DNA from 4 places in the Photobacterium sp. CCB-ST2H9 genome. Region 4 is predicted to be linked to each of the others. Evidence: predicted binding sites of a transcription regulator. Region 4 holds the regulator's gene; each other region holds the start of a gene.
The links. The regulator PurR, encoded in region 4, represses purine synthesis genes. The targets are predictions, from matches to a motif close to TNANGNAAACGTTTNCNTNA.
Positions count from the first base shown of each region.

Region 1: L4174_RS09205 (phosphoribosylaminoimidazolesuccinocarboxamide synthase) is a predicted target of PurR. The motif match lies at 3,300-3,319, and genes of this name have one in related genera.
Region 2: glyA (serine hydroxymethyltransferase) is a predicted target of PurR. The motif match lies at 2,223-2,242, and genes of this name have one in related genera.
Region 3: purE (5-(carboxyamino)imidazole ribonucleotide mutase) is a predicted target of PurR. The motif match lies at 4,205-4,224, and genes of this name have one in related genera.

Region 1 covers NZ_CP100425.1:1,979,658-1,985,041, reverse strand. The annotation lists gene L4174_RS09210 (methyl-accepting chemotaxis protein) at 5-1,873, opposite strand; gene L4174_RS09205 (phosphoribosylaminoimidazolesuccinocarboxamide synthase) at 2,089-3,192, opposite strand; gene L4174_RS09200 (ATP-dependent helicase) at 3,399-5,384, shown strand, end outside.
Region 2 covers NZ_CP100425.1:2,667,916-2,673,299, reverse strand. The annotation lists gene glnB (nitrogen regulatory protein P-II) at 1-219, shown strand, start outside; gene L4174_RS12390 (hypothetical protein) at 456-1,247, shown strand; gene L4174_RS12385 (YitT family protein) at 1,248-1,874, opposite strand; gene glyA (serine hydroxymethyltransferase) at 2,375-3,625, shown strand; gene nrdR (transcriptional regulator NrdR) at 3,776-4,225, shown strand; gene ribD (bifunctional diaminohydroxyphosphoribosylaminopyrimidine deaminase/5-amino-6-(5-phosphoribosylamino)uracil reductase RibD) at 4,232-5,359, shown strand; gene L4174_RS12365 (riboflavin synthase) at 5,377-5,384, shown strand, end outside.
Region 3 covers NZ_CP100425.1:3,527,551-3,532,934, reverse strand. The annotation lists gene L4174_RS16285 (hypothetical protein) at 1-282, shown strand, start outside; gene dprA (DNA-processing protein DprA) at 284-1,378, shown strand; gene L4174_RS16275 (DUF494 family protein) at 1,381-1,854, shown strand; gene L4174_RS16270 (type I DNA topoisomerase) at 1,887-2,477, shown strand; gene L4174_RS16265 (5-(carboxyamino)imidazole ribonucleotide synthase) at 2,524-3,645, opposite strand; gene purE (5-(carboxyamino)imidazole ribonucleotide mutase) at 3,648-4,136, opposite strand; gene tsaC (L-threonylcarbamoyladenylate synthase type 1 TsaC) at 4,334-4,891, shown strand; gene hemF (oxygen-dependent coproporphyrinogen oxidase) at 4,899-5,384, shown strand, end outside.
Region 4 covers NZ_CP100425.1:1,556,265-1,561,648, forward strand. The annotation lists gene L4174_RS07445 (FAD-dependent oxidoreductase) at 1-619, opposite strand, end outside; gene L4174_RS07450 (carboxymuconolactone decarboxylase family protein) at 616-1,227, opposite strand; gene L4174_RS07455 (hypothetical protein) at 1,318-1,710, opposite strand; gene L4174_RS07460 (TfoX/Sxy family DNA transformation protein) at 1,900-2,511, opposite strand; cyclic di-GMP riboswitch class I at 2,643-2,746, opposite strand; gene purR (HTH-type transcriptional repressor PurR) at 2,955-3,965, opposite strand; gene L4174_RS07470 (heme ABC transporter ATP-binding protein) at 4,311-5,132, opposite strand; gene L4174_RS07475 (iron ABC transporter permease) at 5,129-5,384, opposite strand, start outside.

The sequences.
Region 1 (5,384 bases), 420 kb from region 4:
CAGCTTAAACCGTAAACTGTCTCATCAGATCATTCTGCTCTCGGACATTCTGAATCTGTGTTTCCATGGCAACACTGGTTTCACTGGCGGTTTCAGCTACCTGAACCGACAGATCTTTAATGTTGATGGTGTTACCGTTAATGTCTTCAGCGACCAGACTTTGCTCTTCTGCTGCAGAAGCAATTTGTATATTCATATCATTAATTTGCTGAATGGCCTCACGAATGCTTGAAAGGGCATCATCCGCTTCCTGTGCCATAGCCACCGTGCTGCTGGCGGTGTTTTTACTCAGCGCCATTGTGCTGGTTGCTGAGCTTGCGCCCGCCTGAAGCTGTTCAATCATCTGGCGGATTTCTGTGGTCGATTGTTGGGTACGTTGGGCCAGCGTGCGGACTTCGTCAGCAACCACGGCAAAGCCACGGCCTGAATCACCCGCCCTTGCTGCTTCAATCGCCGCATTCAGTGCCAGCAGGTTGGTTTGATCGGCGATGTCATTAATGACCTGAAGAATACGCTCAATATTCCCGGTTGCAGACTCCAGTTCTCTGACCACATCAACGGCCTGATCGATTTGATCCGACAGATCGTGAATCGATACGGATGTACGGGAAACGACATTGCTGCCTTGTTGTGCGGCTTCTTCGGCTGCAGAAGCTGCAGACGCGGCGCTTTGTGCGTTGTCAGCGACATTGGCAGAAGTGGAAGCCATTTCATTCATGGCCGTGGCCAGTTGTTCCAGTTGCTGCAGCTGGCGGTTCATGGCTTCTGCGGAACGATTCGCACCCTCTGCGGTGAGTTCCGTGCCTTGCATGATGTCGCGGCTTAAGGTTTGTGAACGGATAATCTGTTGCTGCATCCGTTCTGCAAACTGATTAAAGCTTTGTGCCAAAGTGGCAAATTCTGGTTCAGCATCGGTGTTGAGACGCTGTGTCAGATCAGCCTGACCGGAAGAGATGTTTCTCATGGCCTGGTTAATCACGTCCAGTGGACGCATCAGGCGTTTCACCATCAGGAAAACTGCTACACAGCCAAATGCAATGAACAGCAGTGAATACACAATCGCATTTTGCTTAATTTGGTTCACGGCCGCAAAAGCGATGTCTTTTTTCAGTACAGCACCAATATACAGATTCTGACCATCTACTTTATGGAAGCTGACGTTCACAGATTCGTTATCCAGCTCAGTATCAATGGGTTTGTCTGATACCTTTAATCCCGGATAAGTTTCAGACAGTATTTTACCGTTATTCTTCTTATCCGGGTGGGCAATGATGGTGTCTTTGCCAGATATCAGGAAAAGATAACCTGCATCAAACAGGGAGGCCTGGTTGATGAGGCTGGCCATTTTACTCATGCTGACGTCGAAGAAAATGGCGCCTGCAAATTTACCGCTTTGTTTGATTGGCGCAGCAAAAGAAACCAGAATTTCATTGGTGACTGAATCGCGGTAGGCGGATGTGATGATCATATGCCCGGCGTCTCTGGCCTGTGTATACCAGGGGCGTTTGCGAGGATCCCAGCCTGCGGAAGGCTGCCAGCTTGGATCACTGATGATGTAGGAGCCATCTTTCTCGAAACCGACACCAGTCAGTTCAAAAGTGTTTGCTAAAACGGATTGACCGATAACGGTACGAATGTTTTCAGGAGAGAAATTTTGTTCGACAAGGCTGGTTGTCATATTTGCTAATTTGGTACGGCTGGCGATCTCGGTGACCAGCGTTTGGTTCACGCCGGAAACGATCTCATTGATGCTGCTGCTGACTAACTTGTTGACATCATCTCTGGTGTGAACGTACTGGATACCTGAAAGTAATACTAAGGCGGCGAACAGTATTGCCGACGAAGTGGCAACGATCTTGTGGCTAAACTTCATTGGGTCCCTCAACTACTGCTTTGAATGTTTTTGTCCTTCTATTGTCGTCCCGCAGCAAAAAAGCCTTAATAGCGAAAATTTGTATTTGTGATGCATGAATGTTTTTTGAGAATCATTTTGTGAGGAATAATACATTTGACGCTAGTGAAGAATATTGTGCGGATTGAAAAGGGCAGCCGAAGCTGCCCTGAAAGTATACAACGAGAGGAATATTGTCAGTCGATTAGGCTATATTCATTGCGCAGGACTGTGATGATTTCTTCTTTGGGATTACCACCCAGGACAATTTTCTTGCCGGTAATCTTTTCAGCAATACCTGTATAAATGCGGGACACCTGCATCAGTACTTCTTTCGGCAATGCGTTATCACGTGCTAGTGCCTCACGTTCATTCATACGATCTTTATTCAGCAGAATATCCGGATCCGGGAAGTGGTTCAGCAGTAACTGCCGGAAGTCTTCTTTTGAGTTTTCAACAATCTGACCTTCACGGTAAGCCGGGCCGTCCCAGATACGGGAAGAGTCCGGCGTGCCAACTTCGTCCATATAGATCATTTTTTCTTTACCACTGGCATCGGTGACATAGCCGAATTCGAACTTGGTATCGACAAAAATCTGATCCAGTTGAGCCAGGGCATCACTGATCACGCCAAAACCTTGTTTCAGCAGCGTTTCGTAATGGTCTATGTCTTCAAGTTTACTGAAGTTGAAGGCTTTGAAATTGTTCAGCAGATCGTTGCGGGTGACATTGACATCATCAACCGCAGGCACACCCGGAATACCGTGCAGGATGCCTTTTGTAGATGGGGTGATCAGTAACTCTGGCAGTTTCTGATCTTTTTGCAGACCATCCGGGACTGCAATGCCGCAAAACTCACGGTCGCCATTGGCATATGCGCGCCACATTGAACCCGTAATATACTGACGACAAATGGCTTCTACTTTGATTGGACGCGCTTTCTGCACTATCCAGACGAAGGGGTGCGGGATATCCAGAATATGGCTGTCTGCCAGACCCTGCTCACGGAACAGGCGGAACCAGTGGTTTGAAATCGCATTCAGGGCGGCACCTTTTCCCGGAACGCCTTTCAGGCCGCCTTCACCGTGCCAGATACAGTCGAATGCAGAAATGCGATCGCTGATGACCATAATTGCCAGCGGGGCATCCGGGCTGACATCATAGCCTTTCTCCTGGATCAGGCGGCGGCTGTCAGCTTCAGTCAGCCAGTAAACGGAGCGTACTTTACCGCTGTGAACCGGCTGGTCGGTACGGATTGGGAGATCATCATTTACAGCGAGAACTTGATCAGCAAGGCTCATGGTGAAGTTCCTATTTCAAGAGTCAATTCGATGAAAATTACTGGCAGGGGGCGAAACCTCCTGTTGGCGAGGCAGATAATAGCAGAAGTCATTTTGCCTTTCAGCAAAAAAGCAAACGTTTGCCTTGGTGTTTTTCTGACTGATGGTTAATCCGGCAATCCCTGAAAATTCAGCAGAAATCGCAAAGACAGAGCAGAGGTTCGTGTATGGGACGAAATTATGGCAAAATCGCGTCCCTTCATCTTTCAGGCCACGGCGTATTCAACATGCATTTTACTTCTGAACAGCAGCGTTTTATTCAGCATGAAGAAGGAAATGCCTTATGTATTGCCGGTGCAGGCACAGGTAAAACAACGACGCTGGTTGGCCTGATTCAGTCACAGCTTCTCAAGCGGCCAGCCCAGGAAATGCTGGTGCTGATGTTCAACAGTGATATCCGGCGTGACTTTCAGCGGAAGCTGGCGCAGGCGGGTGTTGAACAGCCTGTGCCCGTGCATACCTTTCACAGTTTTTGTCTGAGTGTGCTGAACCAGTCCGGTTATCTGGCGGAATCGGGCTTCAGAGTCGATTTCAACCCGGGTGAAAACGATAAAAGTCTGGCAAAGCAGGTGCTGCGACAAATGGCCGGCAAAGAAACGGCTTACAGCAAGCAGCAGCAACTGAAAGAGCCGAAAACGCTGGAATTGCTGCTGAGTTTTGTGGGGCTGGTGAAAGCGCATATGCTGCCACCGGCTGAAGTCTTTGCGATGGCCGGAATTAACAGCGATTACCGTTTTATTCTGCAGGCTTTTCAGGCCTTTGAGCATTTACGGCAGGCACAGCGGTTGCTGTTTTTTGACGATTGGCTGGTCACCGTGGTTGGTCTGCTGGAACAAAATATCAGCCTGAGGGCGCGTTATCAGCATCAGTGTCGGCTTTTGGTTGTGGATGAATTTCAGGACATCAACAATGCACAGTACCGCCTGCTGAAACTGTTACTCGGGGACGGCTGCCAGCTGGTGGCTGTCGGCGATGTGGATCAGTGTATTTACACCTGGCGGGGCAGTGCGCCTCAGTTTATGCTCAACTTTGAGCGGGACTTCGCACCTGCGACTGTCTATACCCTGTCTCAGACCTTTCGTTTCGGGCACAGTCTGGCCTTGGCTGCCAGTCATTTGATTGCACATAACCAGGCCCGTTTTTCTGATTTTCTGACGGTTCCTTCGGAGGCTGTGTCAGATACGCAGGTCAGCCTGACTGGTTCGCCACGTCAGGTCGGAGAAATTGTGACCGCAATACAGACACACCTTGAGCAAGGCGGCAAGCCGGGCGATGTGGCGATTCTGGTCCGGCGCTGGTCCCAGACGTTGCTGTTTGAACTGGCGTTTCTCAGCAAACAAATTCCATACCAGATGCCAGTGCCGTCTGTCCTGGCCAACAGCAGGGAAGTCCGGTTGCTGATGGAAGTCATGCAGCTTGCTGTGGGACGTTTTGAACAGATGGCTGATCAGGATCGTTCGACGCTGATGTTCAGTCTGATGTCGTTTCCGCATTGTTATGTGCCGAATAAGGAACTGAAACCGCTGTGTGACCAGCTGGCGAAAATGAACAGCAAGGCCTGGACCGGGTTTGCAGAACGTCATGGTCAAGCGAACCCGAATCTCAAACTGGACAATCTGATTGAGCGGCTGGATTTACTGGGGCGTCTGCAACGCAAAGGTAGCCAGAAGGCGTTTGACGTTTTTGAGCAGTATCGCCGGGAAAGCGGGCTGGACAGCTGGATATGGAAAACAGAAGCAACAGCCAGTGAAATCGAAGAAGCGATTGACCGGCTGGATGCGGTTTCAACCGTACTGGAAACGATGGACCAACGGTGTGAAAAAGCGCTGCAATATTTCGAATTTTATTCGGCTCAGTCCAGACAGGTCAGTACGGAGCGAAGCGCACAGCCAGCGCAATCCGAAAGTATCCAGGTGACCACAATTTTCCGGGCAAAAGGATGTGAGTATGACCGGGTCTATCTGCCGTTTTGGGATAAAGATGCGTTCCCTTACCGTAACCCCGCGGCGACAGACATGAAAACAGATCAGGAAGAAGAGCGACGTCTCGCTTATGTGGCACTGACCCGTGCGAAAGATTTTGCCGCTGTGTATTACACAGATACAGAAAAAAAAGGGAAGCGCAATGCCAGCGCTTTTGTCAGAGAAGCGGCG
Region 2 (5,384 bases), 1.1 Mb from region 4:
GGCCACACGGAGTTATACCGTGGCGCGGAATATATGGTCGACTTTCTGCCGAAGGTAAAACTGGAAATCGTGGTCAGTGATGATGTGGCAGAGCAGTGTGTCGAGACGATTATTGAAACGGCGCAAACCGGTAAGATCGGCGACGGTAAAATCTTCATGTTTGATATTGAACGCGTAGTCCGGATTCGTACCGGTGAAGAAGACGAAGACGCCATCTGATTGTATTTATGCAAGAATTTCCGGAGACGTACAATGTCTCCGACTGCTGCAGCCCCGGCCTTGTCCGGGGCTGTGCTTTTTTTGATGTACTCTGATTGTGAAGCGGTCTCTGATTGTTGATTTGATCATTTAATATCCAATTTTCTCTGTCGCATTGTTGCCTTAGGCTGTCTTCGCGGATATCGGAATGACGCAACGGCCGAAAGTTTATTTCAATGTCTGCAAGGAGAGTCATCATGAAACGCGTGTCCCTGTCGACTTATGGCGGCCTTGCCATCTCCGTACTGACAGCTGCGGCAGTGGTGATCGTCGTTGCACCTTTGATGTCGAAACTGATTCACTCAAATCCGAAGTTTTTTCCCTTTTCTGTCCTCCCGATTTCTTCAGAAATATGGTCATACTGGCCATGGCTGGCAGCAGCGGCGGTTTTTGCTCAGATTCTGAGTCTGAAGCTGCTGACAAAGTCCGCTTTCCTGGGGAAGTGTCTGGTCCTGTTCGCAACAGTGGTACTTTTTCCGCTGGGGCTGATTTTCCATATTTGCTATTGGGCTGATGCGCAGCGCTGGCGGCTGCGGCAGGTACAGGATGTGAAATCTGAACTGAAGCCGGAAAACCCGCAATTTGGTTTTTGCGATGAAGATCCGCTGGCCTTCGGACTGGCTGGGGTCGGGATTCTGATGATGATTGTGGGGATGCCTTTAGGCGGCCTGGCTGTGCTGGCAGGTCTGGTTATTTTTGCCCGGAATCTGGCCGGGAAAAAGAAAACGGCACTGATGGTTACGCCTGAAGCGTTGTTTATCACCCCCAATCCCTGGCTTGGTTGCTATCGCATTCCTTTTTCTCAGATTTCTGCGGTATCCATGGTGAAAAATCAGCTGAAACTTCAGGTTGAGTGTGCGGAAGGGAAGCCTTTGCAGCTCGCGGTAAATATCAATGCGCTGGATCGCGACTTACGCCGTCAGGCAAAAGATGTCTTGCTGGACAAGCTGGCTCATGCCGGTTTGCTGCATGAGCCAGTCGTTGTGTAATCAGTCGTTCGTCACGGCCGCGGTGGCTTTGCCATCGTGATACCGGCCTGGTTTGTGGTTCATGGCCAGAACCAGGTTCAGCATCACAGCGCCCAGCAGTGACAACAGCAGAATAGTCGGTGTCATCAGGAAATAAGAGCAAATCAGAATGCAGATATCGATGCCCATCTGAAGCTTGCCTGCTGAAATGCCGAATTTTTCCTGCAGATAAAGCACCAATACGTTAAACCCGCCCAGGCTGGTGTTATGCCTGAACAGAATCAACATTCCCAATCCCATCAGCAAGCCGCCAATCACGGCACAGTAAACCGGATCAAACTGGCTGATAGCCACCACATGGTGCAGGTTGTCTGTAATGACTGAAACCAGCGCTCCACAGCACACACTGGTCAGTGCAAAGCTGCGGTTCATGCGGAACCAGGCCATGATGTAAAACGGAATATTCGCGACAAAGTACAGCTGACCGAAACTGAAATCTGTAAAGTGGGTCATCAGCAGCGCTAAGCCGGTTGTTCCGCCTGTCAGTAAGTTTGCCTGTTGTAAGAAAAAAACGCCTTGCGCGACAATGAATGTGCCAGTCAGAATGGCAATCAGGTTTTCTTTGCGAGAGTGGCCGCGGTGTTTCAATCGATACCTCCAAAAAATACCCCTCTGATACTGCGTGACGTCAATGCGACGGCACAGGAGGGGAAATGCGCGCGATATGTTATAGCGTGGCTGGAAAAAATGAATCCCGGAGCTGAAGGTAAAGAAATACAGTTTGTAATTTAAAATTTACGGTTTTGTAAATCATTATTTTCGCATTATGGTTGCGTTCACATTTTACGATGTAATTTTTTTGATGGATGTTTGTGCAAACTTGAAAGAAATTCATCTTCCAGATGAGAAAAACGAACAAAAAAGGGGATAAAAAAACGATTTCGGGGCTATCTGAAAAGGAGTATTTTCGCTAAAATGCCGACTTATCTGCTGGCGTGACGAAAACGTTTGCGTTGCCGTGGTGTCTGGGCTTGTGTTTTCAGCACCAATCGGGAAAAATGCAGATTATTTCCCGTTGACCTAAGAGTCTGACCTTGTCAGATACTTAGGTGAGCGAATTTGAGAACTATCTGAGTCAGGAGAGACTGATGCTAAAGCGTGACATGAATATTGCTGATTATGACGCGGAACTGTTTGCGGCCATTCAGGAAGAAACAGCCCGTCAGGAAGAGCACATTGAGCTGATTGCTTCTGAGAACTACACCAGCCCGCGTGTAATGGAAGCCCAGGGTTCACAACTGACCAACAAATACGCAGAAGGTTACCCGGGTAAGCGTTACTACGGCGGTTGTGAGTATGTAGATAAAGCTGAGCAACTGGCAATTGATCGTGCATGCCAGCTGTTTGGTGCTGAATACGCGAATGTTCAGCCACACTCAGGTTCTCAGGCAAACAGTGCGGTTTACATGGCCCTGCTGAATGCCGGCGATACCGTTCTGGGCATGAGCCTGGCACACGGTGGTCACCTGACTCACGGTTCTCCTGTGAACTTCTCCGGTAAGCTGTACAACATCATTCCTTATGGTATCGATGAGCAAGGTCAGATTGACTACGCAGAAGTGGAAGCGCTGGCGCTGGAACACAAGCCGAAAATGATCATCGGTGGTTTCTCTGCTTACTCTCAGATTGTTGACTGGAAGCGCATGCGTGAAATCGCAGACAAAGTTGGTGCTTACTTCTTTGTTGATATGGCGCACGTTGCAGGTCTGGTTGCTGCGGGTGTTTACCCGAACCCTGTACCGCACGCACATGTAGTGACCACAACAACGCACAAAACACTGGCTGGTCCTCGCGGCGGTCTGATCCTGTCAAATGCAGGTGAAGAGCTGTACAAGAAACTGAATTCAGCCGTTTTCCCTGGCGGTCAGGGCGGCCCGCTAATGCATGTCATCGCAGCCAAAGCCGTTGCGTTCAAAGAAGCAATGGAGCCTGAGTTCCAAGCTTACCAGCAGCGTGTTGTCGATAACGCCAAAGCCATGGTGGGTCAGTTCCTGGAGCGTGGCTACAAGATCGTTTCCGGCGGTACCGAGAACCATCTGTTCCTGGTTGACCTGATTGATAAGAACATTACAGGTAAAGAAGCTGATGCCGCGCTGGGTGCAGCGAACATCACTGTGAACAAGAACAGTGTACCTAACGATCCTCGCAGTCCTTTCGTGACTTCAGGTATCCGCATCGGTACACCAGCGATCACCCGTCGCGGTTTCACGACGGAAGACGCGAAAGCACTGGCGAACTGGATCTGTGACGTGCTGGACAACATCGAGAGCCAGGACGTGATCGATGCAACTAAAGCGAAAGTGCTGGATATCTGTAAGCGTCTGCCAGTTTACGCGTAAGCAGGTCAGGCTGAATACAGACCAACATTTAGGTCAGAATAGTGAAACGGCATCCATCGGATGCCGTTTTTGTTGATAAAAAATTTAGCTTTGCGCCTCTCAAGTCAGTTGATTTGGGTTACACTGAGTCGACGAAATTGAGGAGGCAAGATGCATTGTCCGTTTTGTGGTGCCAATGACACCAAAGTAATCGATTCCCGTCTGGTCGCTGACGGTCATCAGGTCCGGCGCCGTCGTCAGTGCCTGGCGTGCAGCGAGCGTTATACAACTTTTGAAACCGCTGAACTGGTGATGCCGCATGTCATTAAAACCAATGGCAGCCGGGAGCCGTTTAACGAAGACAAGCTGCGTGGTGGCATTGAACGTGCACTGGAAAAACGTCCGGTCAGTGCAGATGACATTGAACGAGCGATCAATACGATAAAATCCCGCTTGCGTGCGACCGGAGAGCGCGAAGTAAAATCCGATATGATCGGCAACCTGGTGATGGATGCGCTGATCGAACTGGATAAAGTCGCCTATATTCGTTTTGCCTCTGTGTACCGTTCGTTCGAAGACATCCGGGAATTTGGTGAAGCGATCGCCAAACTGGAAAAATAATTCAAGATGTTTACACCGACCGATCACGCCATGATGCGTCGCGCCATCAGTCTGGCCCGGCGTGGCCGTTTCACCACTGCCCCTAATCCGAATGTCGGCTGCGTCATCGTGAAAGATGACACTGTGATTGGTGAAGGTTTTCACTATCGTGCCGGGGAGCCGCATGCGGAAGTCTTTGCACTGCGTGCTGCCGGGGAAAACGCCCGGGGCGCAACGGCATATGTCACGCTGGAGCCTTGCTCCCACTACGGCAGAACACCGCCCTGTGCAGAAGCGCTGATTGCGGCTGGGGTTTCCCGGGTGGTCTGCGCTATGGTTGATCCGAATCCGCAGGTTGCAGGCCGGGGTGTCGCCATGCTCAGAGACGCCGGAATTGAAGTCGAAACAGGATTGCTGGAAGCTGATGCACTGGCACTCAATCCGGGCTTTATCAAACGCATGAAAACGGGGTTGCCCTATGTTCAGCTCAAGCTGGCTGCCAGTCTTGACGGCAGAACAGCATTGGCCAATGGCGCCAGCCAGTGGATCACCGGTCCTGAAGCCAGAGCGGATGTTCAGCGATTTCGTGCGCAGTCAGGTGCGATTCTGTCGACCAGTGCCACAGTTCTGGCGGATAACCCGTCTTTGAATGTTCGCTGGCAGGAGCTGGGGGAACGGACGCAATCTGAATATCCTCAGCCTGAATTGCGACAGCCGGTCCGGGTGATTATCGACAGTCAGAATCGTCTTCAGCCCACACAACGTTTGTTTTCTCTGCCGGGGAAAGTGCTGCTGGCCCGCGGGCAGGCAGATACGCTTTCATGGCCGGAAAATGTCTCACAGCTGGTTGTCCCGGTGCAGGAGAATGGTCAGCTGGATCTGACGGCGCTGATGCAGGCATTGGCCCGTCAGGATATCAATCATCTCTGGGTAGAAGCAGGCGCCGGTCTGGCCGGTGCTTTAGTTCGTGCCGGGCTGGTGGATGAGTTGATCCTGTATCAGGCCCCGAAACTGATGGGCAGCGACAGCCGCGGCCTGATGGATTTGCACGGCCTGTCTGCGATGTCAGAAGTGCCGTCACTGGTTCTGAAGGACGTTCGGATGGTCGGGCAGGATATTCGCATTCGCGGCAGTATCAAAACACCTGCGCCGTAGAGTAAGGAAGTATTAGGATGTTTAC
Region 3 (5,384 bases), 1.6 Mb from region 4:
CCGCAGGCAGCAGACACGACCCCTCCATCTTCTGTTCGTGTTCTTGGCGGACTGCAGGCGCGTACGTATCTGGCTCCGGATGACTGGCTGGTACTGGACCGGGGGGCCAGGCACGGCTTAGTTCCGGGGCAATGCTGGCGGATTGAACGTGGTTTGTTGGGGCGGCCGCTGGTGGCGGAGATTGAAGTGAAGAATACCTCGGAGCAGTTCAGCCTGGCCCGGGTGATCCGGAGTCAGGGGCCGATCCGGTCCGGCGATGTGGCACATTGGGTTGCGCACTGAGATGAGCCATCTCGAAGATTGGTTGGCCTTAGCTGCTGTCCCCGGTCTGGGCGGACAGCGTATCGAGAGGCTGTTACAGCACGGCCATGTGTCTGAACTACGGACCATGCCGGAGCAGGCACTGTTGTCTCTGGGGCTGAAAGCATCGCAGATAGCTCTGCTTAGACATCCGAAGCCAGAGCGCCTCAGTGAAGCCTTGCGCTGGTGTGAGCAGGAGAATCAGCATCTGCTGGTGCTGACAGATCCGGCTTACCCCGGATTGTTGAAAGAAATCAGCTCTCCGCCCCCGGTTTTATTTATCCGGGGCGATCCCCGCTGGCTCAGTGAACCCCAGTTGGCGATCGTGGGCAGCCGCTCTGCCAGTCTGGACGGCCGGGAAGCCGCGCGGGATTTTGCCGCGGCCATGGTTGCAGCTGATTATGTGGTGACCAGCGGTCTGGCTCTGGGTGTTGATGGACATGCCCACCACAGTGCCCTGAAAAACGGCGGGGCTACGGTGGCTGTGTTGGGCTCAGGTCTTGGGCGGATTTACCCTGCCGGGCACCGGGAACTGGCGGCACAAATTGCAGAACAGGGGGCGCTGGTGTCAGAGTTCTGGCCGTCCGAGCCACCGCGACCGCAACATTTTCCACGACGTAATCGAATCATCAGCGGGTTGTCTGTGGGCGTGCTGGTGGTGGAGGCCGCGCTGAAGAGCGGTTCGCTGATCACGGCTCGCTATGCGCTGGAGCAGAATCGCGATGTTTTTGCTCTGCCCGGGTCGATTTATGCACCCGGAAGCAAAGGTTGTAACGCCTTGATAAAATCCGGTGCTAAACTGGTGGAAAGTCCGGTCGATATCTTTGAGGAGGTGGGGATACTCACCCGCTGTGCAAAAAGTAGTCAATTGAGCGTATCGCTGCCACATCCTGAAAATGAGCAATTGCCATTTAATGCGGTGTTGGCTAACGTAGGCAATGAAGCAACACCCGTAGATGTGGTTGCTGAACGCTGTGCACAACCAGTTCATGAGGTCATGACGCAACTGCTGGAGTTAGAGTTGCAAGGGGTTGTCACTTCAGTGCCCGGTGGCTATATCAGAACGAGGAGGGGCTAGTCATGATGGATATACTCATGTACCTGTTTGAAACCTATATTCACAGCGACGCTGAGTTAATGGTGGATCAGGACGAATTGTCTGAAGAGTTGCTGCGTGCGGGCTTTCATCAGGAAGATATCTATAAGGCTCTGACCTGGCTGGAGAAACTCGCGGCATTACAGGATACAGACCACACACCGTACATGAATACCAGTGCGGTCACATCAATCCGTATTTATACCCTGGAAGAGATGAACCGTCTGGACGTCGCCTGCCGTGGTTTTCTGACCTACCTTGAGCAGATCCATGTGCTGAGCTCTGAAACGCGCGAAATGGTCATTGACCGGGTGATGGAGCTGGAAACTGCCGAATTTGTGCTCGATGATCTGAAGTGGATTATTCTGATGGTGCTCTTTAATGCACCAGGTAACGAAAGTGCCTACAGCCAGATGGAAGAATTGCTGTACGGCGCAGAAGACGGCTATCTGCATTAATCGCCACTTTCACAGGAGATAAGGCCTGACGTATGGCCAGTAAGATTAATCCTGAATTGTTTTCAACCCACCCTGCTCACAATGAGACGCCCTGCCCACAATGCGGGGCGGCTCTGTTCATACGGCACGGAAAACATGGTCCGTTTCTGGGATGCAGTGCATACCCGGCTTGCGATTATATCAAGCCTTTGCACCATAATGACGGCCATATCGTAAAACCTCTGGGACAGCCATGTCCGGATTGTGGCAGCGAGCTGGTGTTGCGCCAGGGCCGCTACGGAATGTTTATTGGCTGCAGTGCGTATCCGGCTTGCCACTATCTGGCTTCGCCCGAGAAGAAGGCCGAAGAGACCCACATGACTTGTCCTGAGTGTAAAACAGGACATTTGGTTGAGCGAAAATCCCGGTACGGCAAGCGCTTCTATGCCTGTGATCAGTATCCGTCCTGCCGGTTTGCGATCAATTTTCAGCCGGTTCCCGGCCATTGTGAGCAATGCGGTTTCGGCTTGCTGATCGAGAAGAAGCTGGCCCGGGGCACTAAACTGCAGTGTGCCGATCGGAAATGCGGTCATTATCAGTCGGAACCGGAAACGACGCCGTCCTCTGAGGCGGATGACATTTAAAGAAAAAGCCAGCTCTGCTGGCTTTTTACATATCAGGGGAAAGGGTTTAGCCGAGGCGGACCACCGGGAAACTGTCAGCAGGCAGTATCTGAGCCAGTTGGTTCAGTGTCTGCACCAGTTCAGGATGACTGGCTGCAGTGACATTGATGTGGCCCATCTTACGGCCCGGACGTTTTTCCTTTCCGTACCAGTGGAGATGGCAGCCCGGAATGGTGAGAACCGCCGCCGGCAGTGTATCTTCTCCCAGAATATTGAGCATCACTGTGCTGCGAGTCTGTGTTGTGCTGCCCAGAGGCAGATCGCAGACCGCCCGCAGGTGGTTCTCAAACTGGCAGGTATCTGCACCTTGCTGCGTCCAGTGGCCCGAGTTATGTACTCTCGGGGCAATTTCATTGATCAGCAGCTGGCCGTTCACGTCAAAGAACTCAATGGCGAGGACGCCGACATAATCCAGGGTTGCAGCGACGGCGTTGAACATCATCTCCGCTTGCTGTTGTAAAGCCCCCTGCTCTTCCAGTGCCAGAGAGCGGCTGAGCACGCCGTCGGTATGAACGTTTTCAGTCAGCGGATAGATGGCGGTATCTCCCGCTGCATTCCGCGCACCGATCATCGACACTTCGCGCTGAAAAGGGACAAAAGCCTCTGCAACAATAGATTGTTCCGGTGCGTGGGTCAGGAAATCGGCAATGTCCTGCCAGATGGCCGGGATCTGCTCCGTTGTTTTCAGGCGCCACTGACCTTTCCCGTCATAGCCGCCCAGTGCGCTTTTCAGCACCAGTGGCAGGCCGATCGTTTCTGCAGCCAGCGCCAAATCTGCTTCTGTGCTGATCAACTGGTATCTGGCATTGGCCACGCCAGCCTGATCCAGCAGAGCTTTTTCAATCCTGCGGTCGCCACCGGCTTTGATGGCGGCTGCATTGGGTTTGAGTTTACCGCTGGCCTCGCAGGCATCCAGCACATCATGCGGTACATGCTCAAATTCAGCGGTAATGACATCAGCATAACCGATGGCATTGTTCAGTCCGGACAGCACCGGTGCCAGCGTCAGCGGATGGACGACCTGACCGTTATTCACGTCATAGGCCATGACTTCGATATTCAAGGGAGCACCAGCCAGTGCCATCATGCGGGCCAGCTGACCCGCGCCCAGTACCAGAACCTTCTTCATGGTTATGCGTCCTCAGATGGATCCGGCTGGCTCAGGACGGTGTCGGTCTGTTCTTTACGGAATGCATCAATAGCGGCCATGACTGTTGCATCCTGGGTACCGATAATCTGGGCTGCCAAGAGGCCGGCATTGGCTGCACCGGCTTCCCCGATAGCTAATGTGCCGACAGCAACCCCTTTGGGCATTTGTACAATCGACAGCAGGGAATCCATGCCTTTCAGGGCGCGGGACTGCACCGGGACGCCCAGGACCGGCAGACTGGTGAATGCGGCAGTCATGCCCGGCAGATGTGCAGCGCCGCCGGCACCTGCGATAATCACTGAAAGACCACGCTGATGAGCGGTTTCGGCATATTCAGCCAGCAGGTGTGGAGTCCGGTGTGCGGAAACCACACGGGTTTCGTACGCAATATTAAAGCGATCCAGCATTTCAGCTGCGTGTTGCATGGTTGGCCAGTCAGATTTTGAGCCCATAATAATACCGACTTTCATCCCGAACTCCTTAGGGTCATGTTAATCAGGCAAGAGGGTTTGCGGCGCATTATACGGAGATTTTTCCTTAAGGAAAACGTTTGCGTCGCGCTCTGGTGCGCAATAGGTGCAGTTCGCTGGGATTCGGTTAAAATAGCAGCCAGTGAAAATCAGCCGTCGCCATCGCATTGATCCGGCGACAACACATTGAGGATAGTGTGGATAATTTAAGCCAAGTCGTCACCGCGCTCGAGCAAGGTGAAGTGATTGCCTACCCGACTGAAGCCGTGTTTGGTGTCGGATGCGATCCGGATAACCCAGAGGCTGTTGCCAAACTGCTGGCATTGAAACAGCGCCCGGTAGAGAAAGGCCTGATTCTGATCGCGGCCGATTATGCTCAGCTCGCACCTTATGTGGATGACAGCCAGTTGACTGAAGACCAGAAGGCCCTGATTTTTGCCTCCTGGCCGGGCCCGGTCACTTGGGTGATGCCAACCAAACCGGGTGTTCCGTCGTTTCTGACAGGGCAGTTTTCAACGATTGCGGTCCGGGTGACGGATCATCCGTTGGTGCAGCAGCTGTGCCGGGCGTTCGGGAAACCACTGACATCGACCAGCGCAAATCTGACCGGTGAGCCGCCTTGCCGCAATGTGCAGGAAGTGGAATCACAACTCGGAGCGCATCTGAAGACAATTTTGCACGGTGAGACGGGTGGCCGTGACAATCCGTCCGAAATTCGCGATGCTGCCACAGGACAAATTTTCCGACAGGGATAACATACGCATGCAAGACGTCAATAAACACGCCGTGAAGGCGTTCTTACTCGATCTACAGGATAAAATCTGCCAGGCGCTGGAAGCACAGGATGGTGAGGCCCGTTTTGTGGAAGACAGCTGGGATCGTGAAGAAGGCGGCGGTGGTCGCAGCCGGGTACTCCGTGATGGTGCAGTCTTTGAGCAAGGTGGTGTGAACTTTTCACATGTTTACGGGGCGCAGATGCCAGCCTCAGCCACCGCACATCGTCCGGAGCTGGCTGGCCGTCGTTTTGAGGCCATGGGCGTTTCTCTGGTGATCCATCCGAAAAACCCTTATATCCCGACGTCGCATGCCAATGTCCGCTTCTTTATTGCCGAGAAAGAGGGTGAAGATCCGGTCTGGTGGTTTGGCGGCGGGTTCGACCTGACGCCTTTCTATCCGTTTGAGGAAGACTGCCGGCACTGGCATCAGGTCGCCAAAGACCTGTGTGCTCCTTTTGGTGATGATGTCTAT
Region 4 (5,384 bases):
GCACCAGAGAGATCAGGACCGGCAGTGAAATCAGGCCGGACAAAGATTCAATTTCTCCTAACTGGGTACCCGCGTTGAGGTAAACCATGGTTCCGGGCAGCATCCCCAACTGGCTGACCCAATAGAAAGTACGGCCACGCATCGGAGTCAGGCCCATCAGCAGGTTGACCAGAAAGAACGGAAAGACGGGAATTAAACGCAATGTAAAGAGATAAAAGGGACCATCTTTTTCAACACCCCGGTTCACAGCAGACAGGCGTCGTCCAAACTTGTGTTGTACCCAGTCATGCAGCAGGAAGCGGCTCGCCAGAAATGCGAGTGTCGCACCCAGCGAGCTGGCAAATGAAACGACCAGCAAACTCCACCAGAAACCAAACAGCGCCGCACCCAGTAAAGTCATGACCGCAGCGCCCGGGAAGGAAAGGGCAGCCAGTACAACATAAACTGCGAAAAATAGCGTACTCGACAGTAAGGGGTGCTCAATAATGCTTGCCTGCAGGGAATGCTGGTAGGCTTTTGCTTGTTCAAGCGTGAAATAGTTGCCCAGATCGAAAGCGAACCAGGCGATAAAGGCGGCGGCAATGAAAGCCAGTAACAAAGGTTTTTTGAATCGGTTCATCGGTGCTTATCTGCTTGGTGAGTGGGCTGATCGTGTTTGGTGTCGTTTTGTTTCGGTGCCGGTTGCTGACTTAGAGGAATCGAGCAGAATGCCTGCGAAGGGACATCCAAAGCGGTATTAAACTTTGCAGACAGGTTTTGGAAACTGACTAACGCTGTCAGCTCGACCAGAGCATCTTCGTCATACCACTGTTTCAGATCATCAATCATCTGCTGAGTTACACGATTACCGGTGACTGTCATTGCTTCGGTATAGGCCAGTACTGCTTTTTCCTGAGTATCAAACAGCGGACTTTCCTGCCATTGAGTCAGGGCTTGTATTTTTTCGACTGATTGGCAGCGTTGCGCCAGTCTCATGCCATTGGCATCGACACAAAACGCGCAGTCGTTGAGCTGAGAAACACGGACGCAGACAAGGGATCGCATCACATCAGACAACGGTGATCGTTTTCTGTCTAAGTAACCAAAGAAACTGGCCACGAGGTAAAACAAGACGGGTCGGCGTCCCCAAAGTAAAGCCGGATTCAGCGGCTGTCCGAAATGGCGTTTTTGCAGCCAGAGCAGGGGACGGATTAAAATGGAGTAGCGTTTTTTTGCCGGTACACGCACTGGAAGTTCTCCGGAGAAAGCGGTTTATCATACCGACCGTTCAGATCCGGACAAATTTCAGAAATGGGGGGATTGATTTAGCTTTTGTGATCAGTTGATTGAAAGTTGTACAGTACGCGCAACCGGCTGATTGGTGAGTGAGCTGCGAGTATTGGTATCCAGCACCAGATATGTACTGGCGATGAGCTGCAACAGGGCAAGCAGGATGGTTTTGCCAATGTGATAGTTTCGATACCAGTATTTACGGGCTTTGATTTTCAGGATCAGGCCCCAGCTAATCAGCAGAATGTTGATTACAGAGGCAACCAGGCAAGAGGGAAGCAGGTTACTTTCCGTGCCGGTTGGTGTGTGCGCAAAGATGAGCAGAACGGCAGAAGGAAGCAAACTGATAAAGACCAGGTAGCGCATCAGTTTTGGCCATTTGTGGAATTTATCTTTGAAAATTGTGTCAGTCTGGCCCGGAAACGGCGTAGATGAGCGCATATGACCTCCTTTCTGATGCAAAACATACATTCTAAAGGCGGCGAAGCTGAAGAAAAGTTAACTGATGGAATTGTTATTAATGTTTGTGAGGTTTGTCTGTTTTTTACACAGCCCTGACAGGGTGCCAGGGCTAAAGCAGGTTATTTAAAGCCAGTGCAAATCGCTGCACTGGCAAAATAATCTGAATACTTAGTGATGAGCGCCAGAATTGACTTCTAGTTTGGACAGGAGCTCATTTCGACGTTGTGGGGTAATCACAGACCAGTGTTTTCCACTGACTGCGCCTTCTAACGCCCAAAGCAAATCCAGACTCAATGACTCGTGATGAGATTCCTGCAGCGCCTGAAAAGCACCGATAGCACCAACTTCAAACAGCTGATCTACAGAGTTGATGCCTGCTTTCTTGAGCATACGCTCATTGGCAAGGCGAAGATTTGGCAGATCTTTAATGCGGTTAGGGCTAGCCTGCATTTTTTTCTCTTTGTCAGCCTGTGCTGCATTAAGAGAAACTTCAGCGTGCTCCAGAATGACTTCTGGGGTTTCCCACCAGTTTTCCGGAATGGCATAGTGTTTTGTGACGACAGGAAAACCGCGTTTTTGATAAACGTACGGTTTGAGGCCAGCTTGTTTAAAGGTTTCTTCATTTTTCGCGTTAGCGCGCAGATGCAGCTTGTCGCTAACAACCAGAGCAAACATCGTTTCACCTGCGAAAATGCCAAAACCGCCAAACATTGAGCGAGATTTAATCTGGCCAAATTTCTCAAATAAACGAATTGAATCTTTCAGTAGTGGTTTGTCCATGCTTCTTTTCTCGGTTAGAAATTTCAACAAAAGAAGTCACCAAACAACGGAGCGAGGATTCAATTGTGCATAAGATTATGAGTCTTTTGTCATAAGAATGACAAAAGTGTCCCATAAACTTCACTTCATCCATCGGCAACCCCGCTACCATGAGTAATAACTTTATCACTAAGTCATTGCTTTTAGGCCGGAAGCTTTGCGTCCCATCCTTTCAGATGGTTTGCCTTGTTCGTGACTGTTTAATCATATATCAATAAGACAAATTTGATATCGATCGCACAAAAAATTGTGATACTCTTCGCAATAAAAATCGTATAAATTTTACAGAAACTAACTGATTATCCCATCAATTCCTCTGTAGCGTAGTAATATTCCATATAAACATAGCCGATATGGGTGTTTATATCGGCTGTTTATCAATATATGTAGGTTAATATCGTTTTTTATGGATGTGTTATTTTTTTGACGGAACGGCGAACCACGAGCTCAGGATTGATCTCAAAAGTCTGAAATTCATGGTTTTTATCTTTCACGCGTTCCATCAGAATTTCCACCGCAGTCTTGCCTAAACGGCGTTTTGGCTGGTGGATTGTTGTCAGAGGCGGTGAAAAGTACGGGGCCAGATCAATATTGTCATAGCCAATAATTGAAATATCATTTGGTACATTGATCCCTGCTTGTTCAAATGTACTGATTAAGGCCATTGCCATAATGTCATTGAAGCAGAAAATAGCAGTTGGACGCTCTTTCATGGCAATAAAAGCATTGGCTGCATCTACGGCAGATTCACATTCGAAATCACCTTCAATGATCCAGTTTTCATTGACCGTCAGACCAGCTTCGCTCATGGCTTTATGGAAACCTTTCAGCCGCTCACGGCAGGTAGATTTATCTTTCTGGCCGGAAAGACAACCAATTTTAGTGTGTCCATTGTCAATAAAATGACGAGTGGCAAGATAACCGCCAAGTTCTGCATTATCCTGAATATTATCTGTTTTTGGGCGTGCAGGACCCCAGTCCATGATAACCATGGGCAGATCAGGCTGTCGCTCTAACTGTTCCAGCAGTTGATCATCCAGATCAGAACACATCACCAGCAGACCATCCACACGCTTTTCAGAAAGCATGCGCAGGTAATCCTTCTGTTTGGCCAGATTACCTTCGGTGTTGCATAAAATCAGCGTATAACCGGATTTATAGCAGTACTCTTCAACGCCATGCACCAACTCGGCAAAGAATGGGTTGGTCGATTTTGTCACCAGCATGCCGATGGTGCTGGTTGTATTACATTTCAGGCTGCGCGCGACGGCGCTTGGCGCGTAGTTCAATTCTTCAACTGCCGCCAACACTTTTTTCTGTGTTGCTTCCGCTACGAAGCGGGTTTTGTTGATCACGTGTGAGACTGTGGTAGTAGATACACCTGCCATACGTGCAACATCTTTAATGGTTGCCATAATTGTTCTTCTAGTCTTCAGGCCCTGATCAGGGTCTTTTCATATTTGCCAGACGCTAAAACGCCGCTTCTCTGCGAGGATAGCGGCGGGAAATGAGTGGCTCAGGCCGAGTGGTAACAATACCTTACACCGATATGAAGTCTGACTTTCTATTGCTATTTATTTCATCGGTTAATCGCTTGCGCTCACATTCTACAAGGACTCACGCACAGTGCAACGTTTCTCTTGAAATGTGAGGGGAATCTTGATGCAGCTCAAGAATACTGGCAACTTGAAAGTTGTTTCAGTCTTTACATTGTAAGTGCTGTGCAAGGGCAACGGCTCCGCGATGCCCTTGCAGGAGGTTCAGGCTGAAAGGACGATCGGAAAGTGCCCGCGGGGGTGAGATTCGATGATCACCGGGGAACCATAAACGGAGCTGATATTCTCGGTGGTCAGGGTATGCCAGGCATCACCGTCTGCTTGTATCTTCCCCTTATTCAGCAATACCAGTCTGTCTGCGTATTCAGCCGCAAGATTGAGGTCATGAATGACCAGGATGACGGCGGCTCCTTTACGGGCCATATCTTTTGCCAGTTTCAGGCAACTGTGCTGGTGGGCAAGATCTAAAGCTGAAGTCGGTTCGTCCAGCATCAGAATGCACTGGTCTTTAGCATTGCTGAGCTGAGCCAGTACACGGGCAAAATGAACACGTTGTTTCTCGCCGCCTGAGAGGGTGGGGTACTGACGCTGGCTCAGGTGACAGATCCCAACAGCCGTCATGCATTCCCGGGTAATTCGGAGACAATCTGTGCGCTTCAAACCAAGTGGCATACAGCCAAATTCAACGACCTCCTGCGCAGTAAAACCAAAAGACAGGCTGCTGTGCTGAGGAAGTACACCCAAGTGTTTGGCCAGCAGGGATGGCTGCCAGTCGCTGTGCTTTTGACCAAAATAGTATACATCACCTTTGGCACCAATTTCGCCGCAAAGCACTTTGAGTAAAGTACTTTTACCGGCACCATTCGGGCCGAGTAAAGCTGTTAACTCTCCGCTGCGGAAACTGATGTTCAGCTGATCCAGTAACGTTTTACCGCCAAGTTGTAGTGATAAACCCTCGGCTGAAAGCACCGGTGATTGCTGTTTTTCGTGCCGGGGGCGAAGGGGGCGAACGATATGATGAATCATTGTAAACGGCCTTTTTGTTTCAGTAGCAGAGCTATAAAGAACGGTGCTCCCAGTAAAGCGGTGATGATACCGACCGGCAGTTCGGCAGGTGCGGCAATAACACGGGCCAGCATGTCGGCAACCAGTAAGATAAGTGCCCCCAGTAAAGCCGAGAGTGGCAGTAATGTTTTGTGATTCGGGCCTGCCAGCATACGGCCGAGATGCGGCACAATCAGACCGACGAAGCCAATCACGCCGGATAAGGAGACAGCG